Linked DNA regions of Roseimaritima multifibrata. The protein of the gene in region 1 interacts with the protein of each later gene in a pairwise test. Links are inferred from orthologs where the notes say so. Each region holds a gene or a part of one and is shown on either strand. Other genes may lie near its edges.

The links.
Region 2: the proteins of nusG (region 1) and rho interact in binary tests that used the Escherichia coli proteins (3 or more experiments, as listed by UniProt). The link is inferred for Roseimaritima multifibrata from one-to-one orthologs.

Annotation. Positions count from the first base shown.
Region 1 is NZ_CP036262.1:1,255,886-1,265,513, forward strand. What follows is about bases 2,957-5,687. They hold nusG (transcription termination/antitermination protein NusG), read left to right. Parts: upstream 2,957-3,850; coding sequence 3,851-4,525; downstream 4,526-5,687. Other genes in these bases: tuf (elongation factor Tu), read left to right, coding at 2,957-3,112; secE (preprotein translocase subunit SecE), read left to right, coding at 3,306-3,815; FF011L_RS04750 (acyltransferase family protein), read left to right, coding at 4,634-5,687. Outside these bases: FF011L_RS04705 (HD domain-containing protein), read left to right, coding at 1-1,102; more of tuf, read left to right, coding at 1,916-2,956; more of FF011L_RS04750, read left to right, coding at 5,688-5,833; FF011L_RS04755 (radical SAM protein), read right to left, coding at 6,541-7,815; FF011L_RS04760 (hypothetical protein), read left to right, coding at 8,114-9,553; FF011L_RS04765 (DUF3299 domain-containing protein), read left to right, coding at 9,576-9,628. UniProt on the Escherichia coli protein: Part of the processive rRNA transcription and antitermination complex (rrnTAC). The complex forms an RNA-chaperone ring around the RNA exit tunnel of RNA polymerase (RNAP).
Region 2 is NZ_CP036262.1:2,683,927-2,693,812, forward strand. The notes cover bases 1-2,989. They hold rho (transcription termination factor Rho), read left to right. Parts: upstream 1-736; coding sequence 737-2,242; downstream 2,243-2,989. Other genes in these bases: coaE (dephospho-CoA kinase), read left to right, coding at 1-644; FF011L_RS09870 (hypothetical protein), read right to left, coding at 2,893-2,989. Also shown: more of FF011L_RS09870, read right to left, coding at 2,990-3,291; FF011L_RS09875 (carbamoyltransferase family protein), read right to left, coding at 3,279-5,012; FF011L_RS09880 (TIGR01777 family oxidoreductase), read right to left, coding at 5,073-6,005; hisD (histidinol dehydrogenase), read left to right, coding at 6,269-7,642; FF011L_RS09890 (CIA30 family protein), read right to left, coding at 7,648-8,688; FF011L_RS09895 (sugar phosphate isomerase/epimerase family protein), read right to left, coding at 8,685-9,500; FF011L_RS09900 (class I SAM-dependent methyltransferase), read right to left, coding at 9,867-9,886. UniProt on the Escherichia coli protein: Facilitates transcription termination by a mechanism that involves Rho binding to the nascent RNA, activation of Rho's RNA-dependent ATPase activity, and release of the mRNA from the DNA template.

The DNA.
Region 1 (9,628 bases):
TGCCCTCGAAGTCCTGTCGCGGTTGCTGGTCGAGCCTGGGTTTGCTGCGAATATCACCGAGCGTCAGGCGGGGACGTTTGTGGCGGCGTCGTTGCTGCATGACGTTGGGCATTGGCCGTTTTGTCATCCGATTGAAGACATGCAGTTGGCGGGTTTGCCGCGGCATGAGGTGTTGGCGAGGGATTGGCTCGAACAGCCCGAAATGGCCGCCTTGGTGAAGGAGGACTGGAGCAGCGTCGATGAAGTCTGCGACCTGCTGAGCGGGCGGTATCGCGATCGTGGCTCGGAATTGCTGGGGTCTCTTTTAAGTGGCCCGATCGATATCGATAAAATGGACTATTTGGTCCGCGATAGCTTGCACGCGGGCGTTCCGTATGGGCGGCACTTTGATATCCGGCGATTGCTGGGGTCGTTGGTCCCGCATCCCGAATTGCCGCGGATGGCGCTGGGGGAAAAGGGGCGGACGGCCGCGGAGATGATGGTTTTTGCTCGGTATGTGATGTTTAGCGAGGTTTACTGGCATCATGCGGTGCGAAGTGCGACGGCGATGTTGCAGCGAGCGGTTTATATGCTGCAGGGTGAAATCGATCTGGTCGCCATGACGCGACTGGATGATCATCAGTGGATCGCCTCGCTCTGTCGGGCTGCCGAGGGGACGGCCGCGGAGCCGCTGGTTAGTGGCCTGTTCGGCGATCGGCGGCAGTTGTGGAAGCGAGTCGCCGAATTTGATCGGCTTCAGCATGGCGATTTGCATGCCCAGTTGGCTCGACGTCCCTATGGCTGGTTGGTTCGGTGTAGCGAGGCGCTTGCCGGGCGGTTGGCCCGTGACCTGGGGATCGAAGTTGGTTTGGCCGATGTTTTGATCGATGCTCCGCCGGTGAAGCTGGAAGTGGACATCAATATGGATGTCGTTCGCCGCGATGGAAGTGTTTGTCCGCTGGGGGAAATCTCGCCCGTTGTCGAAGCTTTGGCTCGCCGTCAGTTCGATAATCATGTCAAACGTGTCCGTGTCTTTGTGCGTCCGGACATCCGAAAGGCACTTGAGGGGGGGCAACTGGACGAAAAATTGCTGGAAGAGGCAGCTAAATCGGTTGGCGAGTGAACCTGAAAGCCTGTAAATTGCTCCTTCGTGGGAAGGAATGGGAAATACTTTCAGGAATCTGCCGGGAAAACCGGCCAAGAAGGCCGAATCCGTCTTGTCGCATCCGCCTGGATCGCTAAACTCTTCCCTTCTCACGCCACCCCTGACGGGGAACTGGAAGAGAGCAGCCAGCGTAGCTCAGTTGGGAGAGCAGCTGATTTGTAATCAGCAGGTCGTGGGTTCGAACCCCTCCGCTGGCTCTGTCAGCTGGATAGTCGCTAGAACGCGTCAAGTCGAGTTGACGCTGGCGTGCAGAGAAGGTACGAAGTGAGTCGATTGGCTGAGAGGCTGGTCAAAATCGGGGAGTTGCCCGAGTGGTTAAAGGGGGCGGACTGTAAATCCGCTGACTATGTCTACATAGGTTCGAATCCTATACTCCCCATTGGCCGCCTTATGGCGGCGATATACGATAGTTGGTGAAAGCCAAAAGCGGGTGTAGCTCAATGGTAGAGCAGCAGCCTTCCAAGCTGAATACGAGGGTTCGATTCCCTTCACCCGCTCTCAACCGCTGTTGTAGCTCAGTTGGTAGAGCACATCCTTGGTAAGGATGAGGTCATGGGTTCAAGTCCCATCAACAGCTTTTGACACTACTGGAAAGATTCTCTGTAGGAGGCTTTTCGGCGGTGGTTAATTTTTTTTAGTGATAAGTGATTACTGGCACGGCCGCGGTTTTCTCGATTTACGTTGTGGTGTGAAGGCAACGCGAGAGTAACGAGCGGATGTCACGGGGCGTTCCCGTCGGCACAGTCAGTCAGATGGTTGCAGGTGAAAATAATGGCTAAGGCAACTTTCGAACGTACCAAACCACACGTCAACGTGGGCACGATCGGTCACATTGACCATGGTAAAACGACCACCACCGGTGCAATCCTTGCTGTTCAGGCAGCCAAGGGTCTAGCTGAAGCAAAAAACTATTCGGACATCGCCAAGGGCGGTACCGTTCGTGACCAGACGAAAACGGTTACGATCGCGGTTGCTCACGTTGAGTACGAAACTCCGAATCGTCACTACGCGCATATCGATTGCCCGGGTCACGCTGACTTTATCAAGAACATGATCACCGGTGCCGCCCAAATGGACGGTGCGATCCTGGTTGTCAGTGCTGCTGACGGCCCGATGCCGCAAACCAAAGAACACGTGTTGTTGGCTCGCCAGGTTGGCGTTCCTTACATCGTCGTATTCTTGAACAAGTGCGACCTGGTCGACGACGAAGAATTGTTGGAATTGGTTGAGCTTGAAGCTCGTGAATTGCTTAGCAAGTACGACTTCCCTGGCGACGACCTTCCAGTTGTTCGCGGAAGTGCTCTTCCTGCTTACAATAACCCTGCCGATCCAGCTGCAAGTGCTTGCATCACCGAACTGATGGAAGCCCTGGATAGCTCGATTCCTGAACCTGCTCGTGAAGAAGACAAGCCATTCTTGATGGCTATCGAAGACGTCTTCTCCATCGAAGGTCGTGGAACGGTTGCTACCGGTCGTATCGAGCGTGGAGTCGTTAAGGTTGGTGAAGAAGTCGCAATTGTTGGACTTTCGGACACCCCTGTTAAAACGACCTGCACCGGTGTCGAAATGTTCCGTAAGGAACTGGGAATCGGTAAAGCTGGCGATAACGTCGGTTGCTTGCTTCGTGGCGTTAAACGTGACGACATCCAGCGTGGTCAAGTTTTGGCCAAGCCAGGTTCGATCACCCCGCACACCAAGTTCGAAGCTGAAGTTTATTGCTTGAGCAAAGACGAAGGTGGCCGACACACGCCATTCTTCAGCGGCTATCGTCCTCAGTTCTACTTCCGTACCACGGACGTTACCGGAACTGCAAACTTGATCGATGCTGAAATGTGCATGCCAGGCGACAATGTCAAAGTGACCGTCGAGCTGCACAAACCAATCGCTATGGATGATGGTGTTCGCTTCGCTATTCGCGAAGGTGGACGTACTGTCGGTTCAGGTGTTGTTTCGAAGATTCTTGAGTAATCAAGTAACCTCGGTTTTTTAAATCGAGTTAGAAAACATCCAATGACAGAACGGATTCCGCATCGTCGGCCGTTTTGTCATTTGGACGTTACAGGGGTGTAGCTCAATTGGCAGAGCACTGGTTTCCAAAACCAGCGGTTGTGAGTTCAAGTCCCACCGCCCCTGCTTTAAACGCGTTTTTATATTACAGCTGATGCAGATTCACTGGGTTCGTCCCGCAAATCTGCCTATCATCGTCCCTCCCTCCCAGGAGACAGGATCGTTGTCCAGGGAAGTCGCTAGCTCGCAATCATCGACGCCGCTCACGTCCGAGTTGCTTTCGTTCGATGTATACAAACGTAATCAGGGACGTCTGGTTCGGCAGTTAAGCTGCCTCGCCGTGTGGGCTGTCGTCGCAATCGGATGTTGGCGATTGTACGAAACCCTTAAAGGTGGTGAAAGCGCTTGGGTGGGCATGGGTGTCCCCGGAGTGATTTTGGCAGCTGGCCTGTGGATCGGTTACCGATTGGTCAATTGGCCTCGTTTTGCCGATTTCCTGATCGCTGTCGAAGCGGAAATGAACAAGGTCTCATGGCCTTCCAAACAAGAGATGATCCGGTCGTCGATCGTGGTTATCTTTACGATCTTTTTCCTGGCCATTATGCTGTTTCTGTTTGATATCGTCTGGCAGGAAGTCTTTACCTTCCTTGGCGTAACTACCTAGTCTATCCGCTACTTTCGACCAAGGTTCTTTCAATCGTGTCCGATCCCGACGCCACCGATAACGATGTTTCTGAGGAAGTTGTTTCCGAGGAATCTCAGGCAGCGCAACCGGCCGCGGCCGAATCGACTCCTCCTGCCGCCCCGACTCCCGAGGCGGTTGATGACGGTCCCAAAATGGACTGGTACATCCTGAAAGTGGCTTTCAATCGTGAAGATTCGATCCGTGATGGATTGGAAAAACGCGTGCGAATGGAAGGCATGGGAGATCTGTTTGGGGAAATCATCGTCCCCACCGAAGACGTTGTCGAATTCACGCGGAACGGCAAGAAACGAATTTCCAAGCGGAAATTGTTGCCAGGCTATCTGATGGTCAACATGATCATCAATGATGACAGCTGGTTCCTTGTCCGCGAAACCTCCGGGATCAGTGACTTTACCGGAGCCGCCGGGAAGCCGATGCCGATGGACCCCGCCGATATCGAACGCTTCATTCAGAAACCAAAGAATGAAGACGATGAAGATGCCCCGATGAAAACGGCGATCCCGTTCAAGCCAGGGGATCGGGTTCGAGTCAAAGAAGGGAATTTCCAGAACCAAGAAGGCGAAGTCGATACGATCGACGAAGCAAACGGTCGCGTCACCGTGATCATCAATATCTTTGATCGTAGTGTTCCGATGGAACTGGATCACTGGCAAATCGAAGATCTGTAGTCCGCTTCGGTCGCCTCACGTTAAGTGCGATTTCTTCCTATCGGCGATCGGGCAATTTCGATAGGATCTGAGGACTAATTCAGCTTCACCGGAATGGACTCTGGTTTGATGGCCTCTGTGCGTGTGAATCGACTTGCCCCACTTGAATGGGTTCGCGCTGGTGCGACCCTCTTGGTGGTTCTGCTGCACGCTTTAATGCCCTACGTTTCGCAGCCGATGCCGGGTGTCGCTTGGCCCGTTTGGGAAACCGGCAGCACGACCGCCAATGCGGTCTTCTGGGCAATCGAATTGTTCATCATGCCCCTGTTTCTGGTGTTGGCCGGATTTGTGGCGGTTGGATTGATTGGACGGTTGGGGAAAGCCGATTTCTTGCGGCATCGGGCACGTCGGTTGTTGGTTCCGCTGCTGTTCGGTTTGGTTGTTGTTCTGCCAATCGATCTTTATGTTTGGCTGCTCGGCTGGGTCGTTGAGGGGAAGGTCGGCTGGCAAAAAATGCGCAGCCTGAAGATTGATCCTGAAATCGCGAAGAATCTGTGGGGGACAAGCCATCTTTGGTTCTTGCAGTATCTGCTGCTATACAGCGTGCTATATGCCGTCGTAAAAGAGGCGTGGCCTGAGCGTTGGCGGCATCCGGTGAACCGCAGGACTGTCCGTGCAGCGAGTCTGCTGGCTTTGATTGCAATCGGCGGGAGCGTCCTGTTGGTTCGTCCTGAAGTTGTGTTCGGATTCCAGCACGGTTTTTTTCCCGTCGCATCGAAGTGGATATACAACGGGACTTTTTATGCCGGAGGTATCTGGCTGGCCGTTTTTGATTCGCGGCTGAGACGGATTGAACGGAACGGTGTCGGAGTGCTTTTGTTTGGTCTGCTTGGCGGAATCGCGTCGCTTTGGGCAGGGATGCAGTTCCTTCAAGGGGATGCCTCGCGATTGATTCTGGTGTTAGGTGCGGTCGCAACACTGGCATCCGCTTGGGCCTTAACGTTTGGGATTATTGGGGCCGCTGTCCGGTTTGCCCAGCGTCCTCGGCGAATCGTTTTGTATGTCGCAGCCGCGTCGTTCTGGATTTACCTAGCACACCATCCATTCTTGGGATTGGTCCATATTGGGCTGAAGGTACAGTTCCCTGATGCGGCTCCGCTCGGCAAGGGAATGCTTGCTTGGGCAATCGCAACCCTATGGTGTTTGGGGACTTATCAAATCTTCGTCAGGCATACTTTCATCGGACGCATGTTAGGCGTCCGGCACGCAGAAAGAGTCTGCAAGCAATCGGTCGCCAAGGAACTGGCGAACCTCCGTCAAGCCGCGTAGACGCGGTAGGACAGACGGCGGGCAGTGAAATCGATGGGTGACAGTTTCTGAGCGGGATTGTAAGTCCGCGACGGGATGGGTGTCGCCGGAACCACCGTCTGGCGACGGTAGTGTCGTAGCTACACACGCCAGAGCGTGGGCAGGCCGGCGATCTTTCACGGATAGGTTTCCATGTCCCTAGCGAAAGCGGCCTGGAGAGAGGGGGATTTCGTGGGGGAGGTGAAGTTTATAGCTGGCGAAAGTCTGGCTCCCCTCGCCCCTAAGCAAGCTCTTTGTTGCGGAAGAAATCTTAGCTAGTTTAATTCGTGGTCTCTGCCTTTTCGTTTGGTTTGGCGGAGCTTGCTTGGGGGAGAGGGGCTGGGGGAGAGGGGGGATTTTCGCGAGGCGATTTTGCAGTGCAGGCCTGGGTAACGCCGCGCATTTCAAGCGGTTATGCCACGCCTTGCCTGCCTCTGTCGGCCCCCTCTCTCCCAGCCCCTCTCCCCCAAAACAAGCCTTTGAATCGCGTTCAACCGAACTAGCTGGCGAACCGTTGATTCAATATCCAACCTGTTTTAAGCGAGCTTGTTTTGAGGGCGAGGGGAGCCAGATTTTCTTTGCTTATTCTTTGCTCGTTCGCGACGGGATGGGTGTCGCCAGAGCGTGAGCGGGCGGCGATATTTCACGGATAGATTCCATGTCGCTAGCCTGCCGTGCGTTTGCGGTGGCTATTTCAGCACCGGCAAACTTGTTTTGTCCGTGGTTTCAGGGTCGTTGGTTCGGTTCGCGTCGGGGTCCTTCCAGCGGTCTTCCGAGAAGTGCTGGGTGTAGGTTCCGAAATCGTTGAACGCGTATTTTTTGGCCCAGCGGTAGGCCAAGCTTCGTTCTGGAATTTCATCGCCTGGCTGGAACTGGCTGCGTCGTGGGGAAATGTCCTCCAGCTCTTTCATCACCGAGCCACGAGCGGTCGTGTCTCTTGCTCCGTGTCGATTCGCTAGATCGATCAACAGGTCGGGGCGTTCCATGATGACGCAACCACGAGTGTGCTGTGCGGTCAATTCGCGGAAATCTCGCAAGAAGGCCGATTCGTTGAAGGTATCTTTTAGCGATCGTTTGTCGTGAATCGACTCGGTCGCCAGTTGGATGACCGGGCACGGTTCCAGGTCTCCCCAGGGGCCCACGTGATGAGTGAATCCGGTGGCGGCTGGGCAGAGTGCATTGCCCGCGTCGTCGTGGTAGGCATCGATCACGATGATCGGTTTGGTTGCTCGAATGTCGACAACAAATTGGCGGACGCGACGTTGTTCTTCGCTGTTGAGCGCCAGGTCGGGGTTCGATTCGGGGCCGACAGGTCGGTAGATGTGGAACCAGCAGTACATCACGCCCATTTCGATCAGCCGGTCGATCCAGCGTTCAGAAACCAGGTCATCGATATTAGATTTGCAGACACTGGTGCAGACTCCGACCATCAATTTATTGCGGAGTGCCGCTTCCAGGCCTTTCATGGTGTCGTTTAGGACACCGGCACGGCCGCGTCGTTCGTCGCTGATGATTTCGGAGCCTTCCACCGAGATCAGGGGCGTGACGTTCCCCAGTTCGCGAAGTTGAGCGGCAACTTCGTCGGTGATGAAGTGTCCATTGGTGAAGACTTGGAAATAGGCATCGGGATGGGCGGCGAAAATTTTCATCAAGTCTTTGTGCATGAACGGCTCGCCACCGAGGATGCCAAAGAACGCATTGCCCATCTTTTTCGCTTCGTCGATGGTGCGGTTCGCCGCGTCGACTTCGATCCGTTGCTGTTTGGCAGCGACATCAACCCAGCATCCCTGGCAGCGCAGGTTGCAGCTATTGATCACCGACATGTACAGGAACGGCGGGAAGAATTCGCCTCGTTTCAGACGCCGCTTATGTTTGTGAACGCTCAGTAATCCCTTGAATCCAAGGGTCCAAGTTGCCTTCCAAAGGAGACGTTTATCGGTTTCGGTAAGCAGCCGTTTGGCCATCCGAAAGTACATAGATGCAACCGTGTGAGGTTCGAGGATTCTACCGCGGGCAAGTCCGTCTATCTTATCAGACCGGGGCGAGGATGCACCAGCAACTGCGAAATAGTTGTTCGGGGATGGTACAATGAGGGCGATGCCCCCCCGTGGAGGCGGGGGCGACAAAGTTCGCGTAAAAGGACTTTTTTAACAGTTCAGGTATTCTCGCTTCTCTTTTGCCCCTTTGGTCACCTATGATTGGAGAGAGTAAAGGTCTGCAGCGATCGGCTCATTACCCTTTGGTTTCTGTTTTCTGAGAATCATGTCTAAAACAAAACAATCCATTTTGCTGGCTGGCGTGTTGTCTGCCCTGTTGTTGGCGGCTCCTCTGGTCAGCTTGGCCTGCCCGTTTTGCTCGGCGGTTTCGCAGACCTTGCGGCAGGAAATGTCGACGATGGATGCAGTGGTCATTGCCGAATCGATCCCCGGAGAGGTTCAGGACAGTGAAACCGGTAAAATCCGCATGAAGGTTGTGCGAGTTTTGGTAGGTGAGAAAATCGTCCAGGTTGGCCAAACCGTGACCCCCGTTTATTACGGCAACGTTGGCGAAGGGCGTCGGTTTTTGCTGACAGGCGTCGATCCGCCCGATTTGCAGTGGTCTTTGATGCCGGTGACCGAACGAGGTGAAAAATACATTCTGCAGGTCCTCGCACTTCCAGACGATGATGTCGCGCGATTGACTTTCTTTCGCAACTACCTGGAAGACGAAGAGCCGATGTTGGCTCGTGACGCTTATGACGAATTTGCAATCACACCGTATGAAGCGATCATTGCCTTGAAGGATAAAATGGACCACGACCAATTGGTCGCGTGGATCCAAGATCCTGAAATGCCCGCCGACCGCAAACGTTTGTATCTAACGATGTTAGGGGTTTGCGGAAGCGATAAAGATCTTCCGATGCTGAAGGAAATGCTGAGTGGCGAGCAAACCCAGGGTGGTTTGGATGCAATGATCGCTTGCTATTTGACGTTGGCCGGTGAAGACGGTTTGGAGCTGGTTAACGAACGTTTTCTCGGCAATAAACAGGCCCCCTACACCGAAACCTATTCGGCAATCATGGCGGTTCGCTTTCATGGAACCGAGGGAAATACCATTCCTCGTTCCGCCCTCCTCCCCTCGTTGCACCTGATCCTAGACCGTCCTGAATTGGCCGATTTGGTGATCTCCGACCTGGCACGCTGGAGTGACTGGAGCCAAGTTGATCGTTTGACGAAGCTGTTTGTCAACGCAACCGAAGACAACAATTTCGTGCGTGTTCCCGTTGTGAATTATCTCCGTGCCTGCCCGCTGCCCGAAGCTGCGGAAGCGTTGCAGGAACTGGAGAAAGTGGATCCTGAGAGCATTCGTCGATCGAACATCTTCTTTGCTAAACCGATCGCAAAACCAAAACCGGGGCCAAAATCGTCCTCTTCGTTGACTCCTTCGCAGAAGACCGACGAAGAAGAGAAAGTCCTTGAATCGCCGCTGCCAATCGTACCGGTATCAAACATCGGCGTGCAATTGCGCAGCCGCCAAATGCTTGCTTCAGCGAACGGATTGTTGCCCGTCGCTGCAGGGGGGACCGCTGTTGTGGCGGCGTCCCCAGTGAACCGACTAGGGCTGGCAACCGTATTATCGGTAGCCCTGTCAACGATGCTGATTTTCGCATGGTTAACCCTTACTAGCGGGGCCCCGGCAGTGGCGGCCGGGATCGAATCCTAAATTTCTTTAGGTCTAACGAGCCATGGCAACCAATTTGGACTCTACCCAAAACGATTCGCACGACTCCGCGGAGAA
Region 2 (9,886 bases), 1.4 Mb from region 1 along the record:
CCCATCAGGTCCTTAACCAAGAAAGTGTCATTGAGGCTTTGGTGGGGTACTTCGGGTTAGAGGTTCTGGAAGAGGGGAAAATCAACCGCAAGTGGCTCGCGACACAGGTCTTCGGGGATGACTTGGAAAGCCGACAGCGGTTACAATGGCTGGAGGCCGTGGTTCACCCACCTACCCGCCTTCTTCTGCAACAGAAGCTTATCGAGGCGACCAAAAATGGAGTTCCTGCGGCGGTCCTGGACGTTCCTTTGCTATTTGAATCTAACTGGGATGTTTATTGCGACCAGATTTGGTGTTTAGTCACCCCGCTACAGAAACGTCAGTCATGGCTGCACGAACGCGGTTGGACTGTCGAAGAATTAAAAAAACGAGAGGCTCGGCAATTGCCGATCTCCGAGAAAAAAAGACTCAGCACCCATATTTTACAAAACAACGGAAGTTCGGAAGAATTGCGTTCCCAGGTAGCGAAATTGGCTGCCAAGATTGGGCTGCCCGTACCGAATTCCAAAAAACCTAACTTTTCTTCAGAATCTTCCTTTGATGCTTACTCACCTATCGATCGGTCTCCAGTCACTCCGACTGATCGAAATGAACACTGCTGGGGGAAACGTGTCGTTCCTCCTGGTTCCCACCCTGTCGAATGATCTGCCCTAATTTCTAGGGACGATCACCTTTTCAATTCTCTGCCTGCTATCGGGCCAAACGAGGTGATAAAACGCCTCGCTGAATGGTTGTCATGCCTACTCCCAACAATCGAAACACAAATTCCCGAAACGATCGTCCACGTGGACGATCGGATAATTCTCGCAGTCGCCAGGGGCAAGAGCGTCCTCGGCATCCTAATTCCGAAGTCGATCAACGGATTCGTGAACTGGATGCTGAGCGGGACCCTCTTTCTTTGCCTGAGGAGATCGTCGATGAAGCCAACCGGGCTGGCGAGAAAGTCGGAATCCCTCCGAATATTGGGATTCCCGCTGAGGAGCAACTAAATATTTCGCAATTGCAGGATCTGACCGATCCTCAATTGCTGGCGATGGCTCACACCGACGGCCTGCCGAAGGTGAACGGGCAACGCCGCCAAGAACTGATTTTTGAAATCCTCAAGAATCGGATGAAGAAGAATGGCTTGATGTACGGTGAAGGAACGCTCGAAATCCTCCCCGATGGATTCGGTTTCCTGCGCAGTCCTAAGTACCACTACGTCAGTTGCCCTGACGATATTTACGTTTCCCCAAGCCAAATTCGACGATTTGGTTTGCAGACCGGTAGTAATGTTGCAGGTCAAATTCGACCTCCAAAGGAAAACGAACGCTACTTCGCTTTGCTGCGTATCGAAGCGATCAACCATCAAGATCCGGTTCAACGCAAGCACCAACGTCCCTTTGAAGATCTGACGCCACTCCATCCCGATAGCCGTATCATCGTTGAAAGTGCTGCGAAAGAACTGAGCACTCGAGTGGTCGATCTGCTCACCCCGATCGGATTTGGGCAACGAGGTTTAATCGTTAGCCCGCCTCGTGCCGGGAAGACGGTTCTGATGCAACAGATGGCCAAGTCCGTTCTGAAAAACTATCCGGAAGCCTACGTCTTTATTTTATTGATCGATGAACGGCCCGAAGAAGTTACCGATATGGAGCGGGAGGTACGAAGCCCGCAGTGTGAAGTGGTCAGCAGCACGTTCGATGAAACCGCTCAGCGACATATTCAAGTCGCACAGATGGTGATCGAAAAAGCCAAACGAATGGTTGAATATGGGACCGATGTGGTCATCTTCCTCGATTCGATCACTCGCCTGGCTCGGGCTCATAACAGTGACGGCGAAAACAATGGCAAGTTGATGTCGGGCGGGCTGGATAGTGCCGCCCTGCAAAAACCGAAAGCCCTGTTCGGGTCGGCTCGTAAAGTCGAAGAAGGTGGTTCGTTGACCATTTTGGCAACCGCCTTGATCGATACGGGCAGCCGAATGGATGATGTTATCTTTGAAGAGTTCAAAGGGACGGGGAATCTGGAAATCGTTTTGGATCGCAGTTTGGTCGATCGCCGGATCTGGCCAGCAATCAATCTGCACGCCAGCGGTACACGTCGTGAAGAGATGTTGCTCGCCCCGGACGAATACGAGCGAATCTGTATCTTGCGCCGGAATCTGGCAGAGATGAGTCCAGCCGATGCCATGCATGAGCTGACGAAAGGGCTAGCCAAGACGCAAAACAACGCCGAATTCTTGTTAGGGATTCGTGAGTAGGGAAGTGACGTTTAGAAGTGACCGTTTCTGAGCGGGTCGCTGCTGCATCAGGAAATCCCAGCCCGCTGCGTAATAGAGGGATTGCAGACCGTGTTCTCGGTCCCTCGCGTACAGGTTTGTTGATTTAATGGAAAGCAGAGAAAGATTGTCGCCTATCGCGGGGGACGTGCAATAAGTAAATGAAGAAAGTCTGGCTCCCCTCGCCCCTAAGCGAGCTCTTTGTTGCGGAAGAAATCTCTGCTAGCTCATTGCGTGATCTCTGCCTCTTTCTTTGATGTAGTGGAGCTCGCTTGGGGGAGAGGGGGAGATTTCCAGGCGGCGATTTTGCAGTACAGGCCCAAATAATTCGCCGCATTTCAAGCGATTATGTCATCCCTTGCCTACCTCTGTTGGCCCCCTCTCCCCCAGCCCCTCTCCCCCAAAACAAGCCTTTGAATCGACCTTCATTGAATTAGCTGGCGAACCGTTGATGCAGTATCAAATCTGTCTTAAGCGAGCTTGTTTTGAGGGCGAGGGGAGCCAGATTTACTTCATTTATAAATCGCACGTCCCGAGCGAAAGGCGACAATCACTTCGCGAGCTGCGTTTTGGAATGAGGCTTTGGGGTAGCGTGCTGCCGATTAGCTGGTCTGCGCATTGCCCGGCACGCACTACCATTGCCTCCAAAAGCGATCTTTGCTTTCGTCCTGTTTTAGGTCCTCCCAGTAGCTCGCGCTGGTCCGATCGAACCGTTGCTTCAATTCGTCTCGCCTTAAAATTTTCATTGCGATGGCCAACGGTAAAAAGACGCAGGCAAATATTATTAGCAATGCGCATTGTCCGATGAGCCAATCGACAGGACGCTTGATGGCCTGGACCAGTTTGTAAAACGGCTGGATGATCGCCGGGGCAACCGTTCCGCATAGACCGATGGCGACACCGATGGTTGCCGCAATCGCGATGCTTGAAAGGTGACCATCACCGATCATCCATGTCAGACCCGGGAGGATGATCGTTAGGGACCAGCCGAATCGTTGGATGTCCCTATTTGTTGGCGTTAAGGTTTGCATCGGTCACCCACTTTCTGGACGATGCAGTTTCCGATCGCCAGGACATCAATGTCGGTTCGTTGGAAACATCGAAGTGCATCGGCGGGACTGCAGACGATCGGTTCGTCGCGGACGTTGAAGCTGGTGTTGACCAGCACGGGGGTTCCGGTGATCGCTTCAAAGCAGGTCAGCAGACGATGGAGTCGTGGATTGGAGTCTTGTGTGACGGTTTGGATCCGGGCCGAACCATCGACGTGAGTGATCGCTGGCAACGACGCATGGTTTTGGCGAACCGACGTGACCAGCAGCATGTAGGGGCTGTCCTGCATTTCGGATAGGTCGAAGTAGTCAGCCGCTTTTTCTTGCAAAACGATCGGGGCAAACGGGCGAAAGGATTCTCTGGATTTGGTTTTTTTATTCAGGCGAGCCTGCATGTCTGGAGATCGAGCATCCGCCAGAATACTACGGTTGCCGAGTGCTCTGGGGCCAAATTCCATCCGCCCTTGGAACCAGCCGACGACCTTTCCGGTGTCAATCAAACGAGCGACCCGCCGACACAAATCCTGTTCGTTGTCGCACACGTCGTATTCGACTTGGTCGGCCTGCAGGCAGTTTTCGATTTCCTGTTCGGTAAATCCGGGGCCGAGTAGCGATCCATGCTGGCCATCGGGAATCGCTACCGTGCGCGGTTTCTCCAGCAGTTGGTGCCAGACGTACATCGCGCTCCCCAAGGCTCCTCCTGAATCGCCCGCGGCGGGCTGAATCCAGACGTTGTCGAACGGGCCTTCGCGGACCAATCGTCCATTTGCGACGCTGTTCAAAGCGACCCCTCCGGCCAGCACCAGATTCGACATCTGTGTTTGATTCTGGACATGGGCAGCCATTCGAAGGACGACCTCTTCGGTGACCTTTTGGATCGACGATGCTAAATCTTTTTCACGTTGAGTGATTTCGGAATTCGGGTTTCTGGGAGGACCGTCAAACAGGGAGGCGAAACGTTTGTTTGTCATCGTTAGTCCCCGGCAGTAATGGAAGTACTGCATGTCCATCCGGAAGGAACCATCCGGTTTCAGATCGATCAAGTGTTTTAAAATGCGGTCGTAGTAGTGCGGTTGTCCGTACGGAGCCAAACCCATCAGTTTGTATTCGCCTCCGTTCACTTCAAAACCGGTGAAGAAAGTGAACGCGCTGTAAAGCAGTCCTAGCGAGTGTGGGAAACGAAGCGCCTGTTGCAGTTCGATCCGGTTTCCTCTTCCGGTTCCGTAACATGCGGTGTCCCATTCACCGACTCCATCGATCGTCAGGATCGCGGCTTCTTCGAAAGGGGATGGGTAAAACGCACTCGATGCGTGAGAGACATGGTGTCGTACAAACCCGATTCGTTTTTTGTATTGATGCTGTAAACCGGTTCGGATCTCTCGCTGCAGGTGCAGTTTTTGGCGAAGCCATTGGGGGATGGCGGTGCGGAAGGAACGGTACCCCGCAGGAGTAACCGCGAGGTAGGTTTCCAGCAGCCGTTCAAACTTGGCTAGCGGTTTTTCGTAGAACGCGACATAGTCTAAATCGGATGCGTCCAGATTCGCTTGTTGGAGGCAATGCTGGACCGCCTGCGTGGGAAACGAGGCATCGTGTTTCAAGCGAGAAAAGCGTTCTTGCTGGGCCGCAGCAACCATTTCACCATCGACAATCAAAGCCGCCGCAGCATCATGGTAGTAGGCCGATATCCCAAGAATCGAAGTCAAAGGATCGGTCCCGATGGGCGTATGTCGATGCGCTGCGGTGATTTCATAGGACCCTGTTCACTATCGTTTTAACAAGTGTCGAAGTGCGGGTTCCAGTTCAGGATAGAGGAACGAATACCCTGTCGCCTGTAGTTTCTTGGGGACTATTTTCTGGCTGTTCAAAAGCAAGGCATCGGCCATTTCTCCAAGGGCGATGCGAAGCGCGAATGCGGGAGCCGGGAAGATCGCGGGCCTCCCTAGGACTTTGCCAAGTGTTTCTGCAAACTCAGCATTCCTTACCGGACTGGGCGATACGAAGTTGACGGGGCCGTCGATTTCATCGTTGAATAAGCAATGAGCGATTGCCGCCAAGGCGTCGTCCATTGCAAGCCAGCTCCACCATTGCCGCCCCGATCCCAGACGCCCGCCACATAGTCGGGCAGGAAGCAGCATTTTTTCTAACGCACCGCCCGCAGGTGAAAGAAGGATTCCAAACCGGAGATGAACCACGCGGATGCCTGCTTCGACCGCCGGCTGACAGGCCTCTTCCCATTGCTTCCCAACCGTGGCCAAAAATCCTTCGCCCGCAGGGGATTCTTCGGTCAGCGATTGCTCTCCCCCTTCCCCATAAATCCCGCTGGCCGATGCACACAATAAGGTCGCCGGTTTGGGCGTTTTCATCGCCGCCAATCGGTGGCAAAGAAGCCGAGTCTTTTCGATGCGGCTGTCGCGGATCTGCTCTTTTACCTCGTCGGTCCAACGCTTGTCTGCGATCGGTTTCCCGGCCAGGTGGATAACGGCATTCAGTCCGTCCAGTTTGGATTCTTCGAACTTCTCCTCCCAAATCGCAATTTCGTCATCCTGATCGGTTTTGCCGCGGACCAGCCGGTCAACATGATGGCCGTTCTGTTGCAGCAAATCGGTCAATCGACTGCCGACTAAACCCGAGGCACCTGAAATGGCGATTCGTAGCGGCGGGTGGTTTGGGATGGGGATGGGGATGGTGTTAGGCATGTTGGTCGCTCGTGGTGTTTTTTTGAATTCTAGCAGATGGGCGAGGTTTGCCGTTGGGAGTTGGGAGTTGGGAGTTGGGAGTTGGGAGTTGGGAGTTGGGAGTTGGGAGACAAGGAGACAAGGAGACAAGGAGACAGGGAGACAGGGAGACAGGGAGACAAGGAGACAAGGAGTGGGCTGATTTGTTGGCGGCTGGCGGGTTCTTGCTGATCGAATAAGATTAGGGAGTCCTAAATCCTGTTGCTTGAAACAACGAAACCGATATGTCGACGATTCAGCCTGATAGTTATCCCTTTGATATTCCCTTCGTTGATGCTCGATCGGAGTCGACAGTGGAGGTTCTGGATGCGCTCCGCGCTAAACTGAGCCCTCAAGGGAATGTTGTCAGTCCCCGGGGACGTGCTCTGACCGAAAAGGTCTTTGGGGAAGCTCTCACGCCGGTACAGGTTGTCGATCGAATTTGCGGCGACGTTCAGCGGGAAGGGGACGCAGCGGTCTTGCGATATGGTGCCGCCCTGGATGGTGCGGACCTGACGGCGGACGAATTGCGAGTCCCCAGCTCAGCCCTTGAACAGGCTCATCAAAAGGCCGATCCTGAATTCTTGGGAACGATCCGTCGTATCCGGACCAACATCGAAACCTTCCAGAAAGCGATCCTGCACCAAAATGTTTCCATCCAGCCCAGCCCTGGTGTGCAATTGCAGCAGCGATACCTGCCGCTTCGCCGGGTAGGGGTTTGTGTGCCTGGTGGAGCCGCTGCGTACCCATCGACTGTCCTGATGACCGCCATTCCGGCTCAGGTCGCTGGCGTTGATCAAATCGCCGTTGTGGCTCCGCCGACAAAATTTGGAGCCTACAACCAAGACATGCTGGCAACCTGCCATGAATTGGGAATCAACGAAGTTTATCGGATGGGCGGTTCTCAGGCGGTCGCCGCGATGGCATACGGCAGCGAATCGGTTCCTGCGGTCGACAAAATCGTTGGTCCAGGAAACCTGTTCGTCGCGCTGGCTAAGAAACGGGTTTACGGAACGGTCGATATCGATTCGATCGCCGGGCCAAGCGAAGTGATCGTCATCGCTGACGAAACGGCTCGAGCCGATTACATCGCAGCCGATTTGTTGGCTCAAGCCGAGCACTCTCCGGGATCATCGATTTTGATCACCTGGCATCAGCCTCTTGTGGAAGCTGTTCAGAAGGAATTGAAGCGGCAGCTTGCCGTGTTGGCACGTGCGGACTTGGCAATCGATAGTCTGAATGCGTTTGCGGCGATGATTGTGGTCCGAGACGCGGCACACGCTTGTCAGCTGACCGATCAGTTTGCTCCGGAACATCTCCACATCCAAACCGAATCGCCGCGTGATCTGAGCGACCAAATTCGCAACGCAGGTGCGATTTTCTTAGGGCATTTCACTCCGGTTGCCCTTGGAGATTACGCGGCCGGACCGAGTCACGTTTTGCCGACAGGGGGGACCGCGTGCTGGGCCGCTGGTCTGTCCGCCAACGACTTTGTGCGAAGCGGAAGCCTGATCGAATTCAGCCAAGACGCCCTCTCGCAAATAGCGCCCGACGTCGAACGGCTGGCTGAAAAAGAAGGCTTAACCGCTCACGCTTCAAGTGTAGCCATGCGAAAATAGTCGATTCAATTCGCTGAATCGATGGTCTCCAACCGGATGTTATCCAGTTCGACCGTCACAGGAACGTCGCGTTCGGGAAAGAAAATCTCCAGGCCGGCGACTTTTTGTAAATCCAGCTGGCGCGTTTTCGGGCCGTCTGCGACGTCGGCCAGCGGGATCACGATGTGCTTAAGCTGGCCAGGATAAAGAACCGTTGAGTAGTGATACCCGTCGTAGTACTCGTTGATGAAATCCTGGTCGAAAATCTTGATCACCATCAGCACGCCCTCCGCCGGGCTGTCGGGCGTCAAGCGGACATCCAGCGACAATTGGTCGTAGGGCGACCAATTCAGCGGCAGATGGAAGTGTCCAAACGAAGGATACATTGCTGGGCTGACCTGCAATTTGGCACCGCGAACCCCATCGGTGACCAGCGATCCGTCAAGAGATAGTTTTGTGGAACGATGCCACCATCGTTTGAGTTCGTTTGGCTCTTCGAACGATCCGATCAACGGGAATTCATTCGCCAGTCGCCAGTAGTCACGCACCGCTTGAAGGGGGTTGTAAGAGACCGCCGCGACAAGAAGCACGAGACCTGCGATCGCAAAATTCCGCACGGAGCGTTTTCGCAGAACGGCGGTTGCCGGACCTGGCAGTAGCCAGGGCGAAACAAAAACCCATGCAACGGTTACGCCGCAGGTATTTGCGAACAAGTCATGGAGGGAAGGGGAGCGGCCCGAAAGCCCTTGCAGTCCCTCGAGGACCGCTCCCATAAATGCGATCCCAAGCGATACCAGGGCCAAACCACGCAGCGTCCGGATCCCGCATTGGACTCCGATCCACATCGCGATGGCGGTCAATAAAATAAAGACCGGGAAGTGAAGCAAATCAAAGCAAGCGTCCGACAATCGCCCCGTAAAGGGGGACGGCGCAAGCAGGCCTACCGATGCCACGACCAGCAGGCCAAGGCTGATTCCGATCATCGACCAACGGAATCCTGGCCGACGTTTTGCATCGTGCGTGCCAGGACTGAGTGAGGCCGAGGCGTTGGAATCAGGCTCCGTCACGCTGGCAATAATCCCTTCATGTAATCAATGCTTCCTTTGACCAAACGGTCGACTCCCGGTTCGTAATCGAAGACTTCGACGCTGACCCAGCCGTCATATTTGATTTCTTCGAGGGCCGCAAAGATTGGTTCAAATTTGACTTCGCCCATTCCAGGACCCAAGCGATTGGGATCATTTGCATGGAAGTGCAAAATCTGGTCGCCCGTTTCTTTGATGATTTGCGGAATCGGGATCGCTTCGCTGCTCATCGCTTTCACGTCTAAATGGATCCCGATCGAATCCCCATCCAGTCGAGCTGCCAGGTCGCGTGCGGCGGCCGCGGTATTTAGGAAATTCCCTTCGGCCGGTCCAAGTGGTTCAAGAGCGATCCGGGTGTCGGTGTCGCACAACGTCGGCACGACGGTTTGCAGCACTTCGGCCGCATTGTCCATCGCCTGTTGCTCGCTCATCGATTCGGGGAAATTGCGTTGTTGGGGCGATCCCAAGACCAAGATCTTGCCGCCCAGATCGCGGCAAAGTCGAGCCAGTTCGCAGAGGTAATCAGCGGTCTTTTTTCGGACATCGACGTCGTCGCTGGTTAAATGCAACCCTTCCGTCTTCGCCAACAGCCAATGCAGGGCGATGATGTCCAGTCCCGCTTCTTCGACGACCTGACGGTATTCGATCCGTTGCTCAGCGGAGTACCCGAACAGATCGTCCGTCAGCATGAAGGGAGCGACTTCCCAGCCGGTGTACCCTGCTTCGACTGCGTAGCGTGCGGCCTTTTCCAATGGCCAGTCGCCAAACGTTTCGTTACAAATCGCAAACTTCATCAATACATCCTGAGAGCAAGGTCAAAAAATCAGAAAATGGGGCCGTCGATGATCTGTGTTAACTGCTTCACTGCTTCAACCTCTTTTTCAAGAGAGGCGGCTCTCCCGGGTAGACGTCGAATCCAATAGGGACGCATTCTTAAAACGTGGGAGAGGCTTTGGATCGGTCATGGCTGGTTCGACTGGTTGGAAGCCTGTCCCACCTATTAAATCGCACGCCCGACGGAGAGTGAAGGGTGGTAAATCCTAGTAAACTGCGGCCGGGCGGATTGGGGAATTTTGCTTCTACGCCGCACGACCGCCACGCCAATGATGAATTGCATGTTCGGCAGCCGCAGCCACGTCGACAGATGAAACCTTCCGTAACTATCGCTGAACCATAAAAG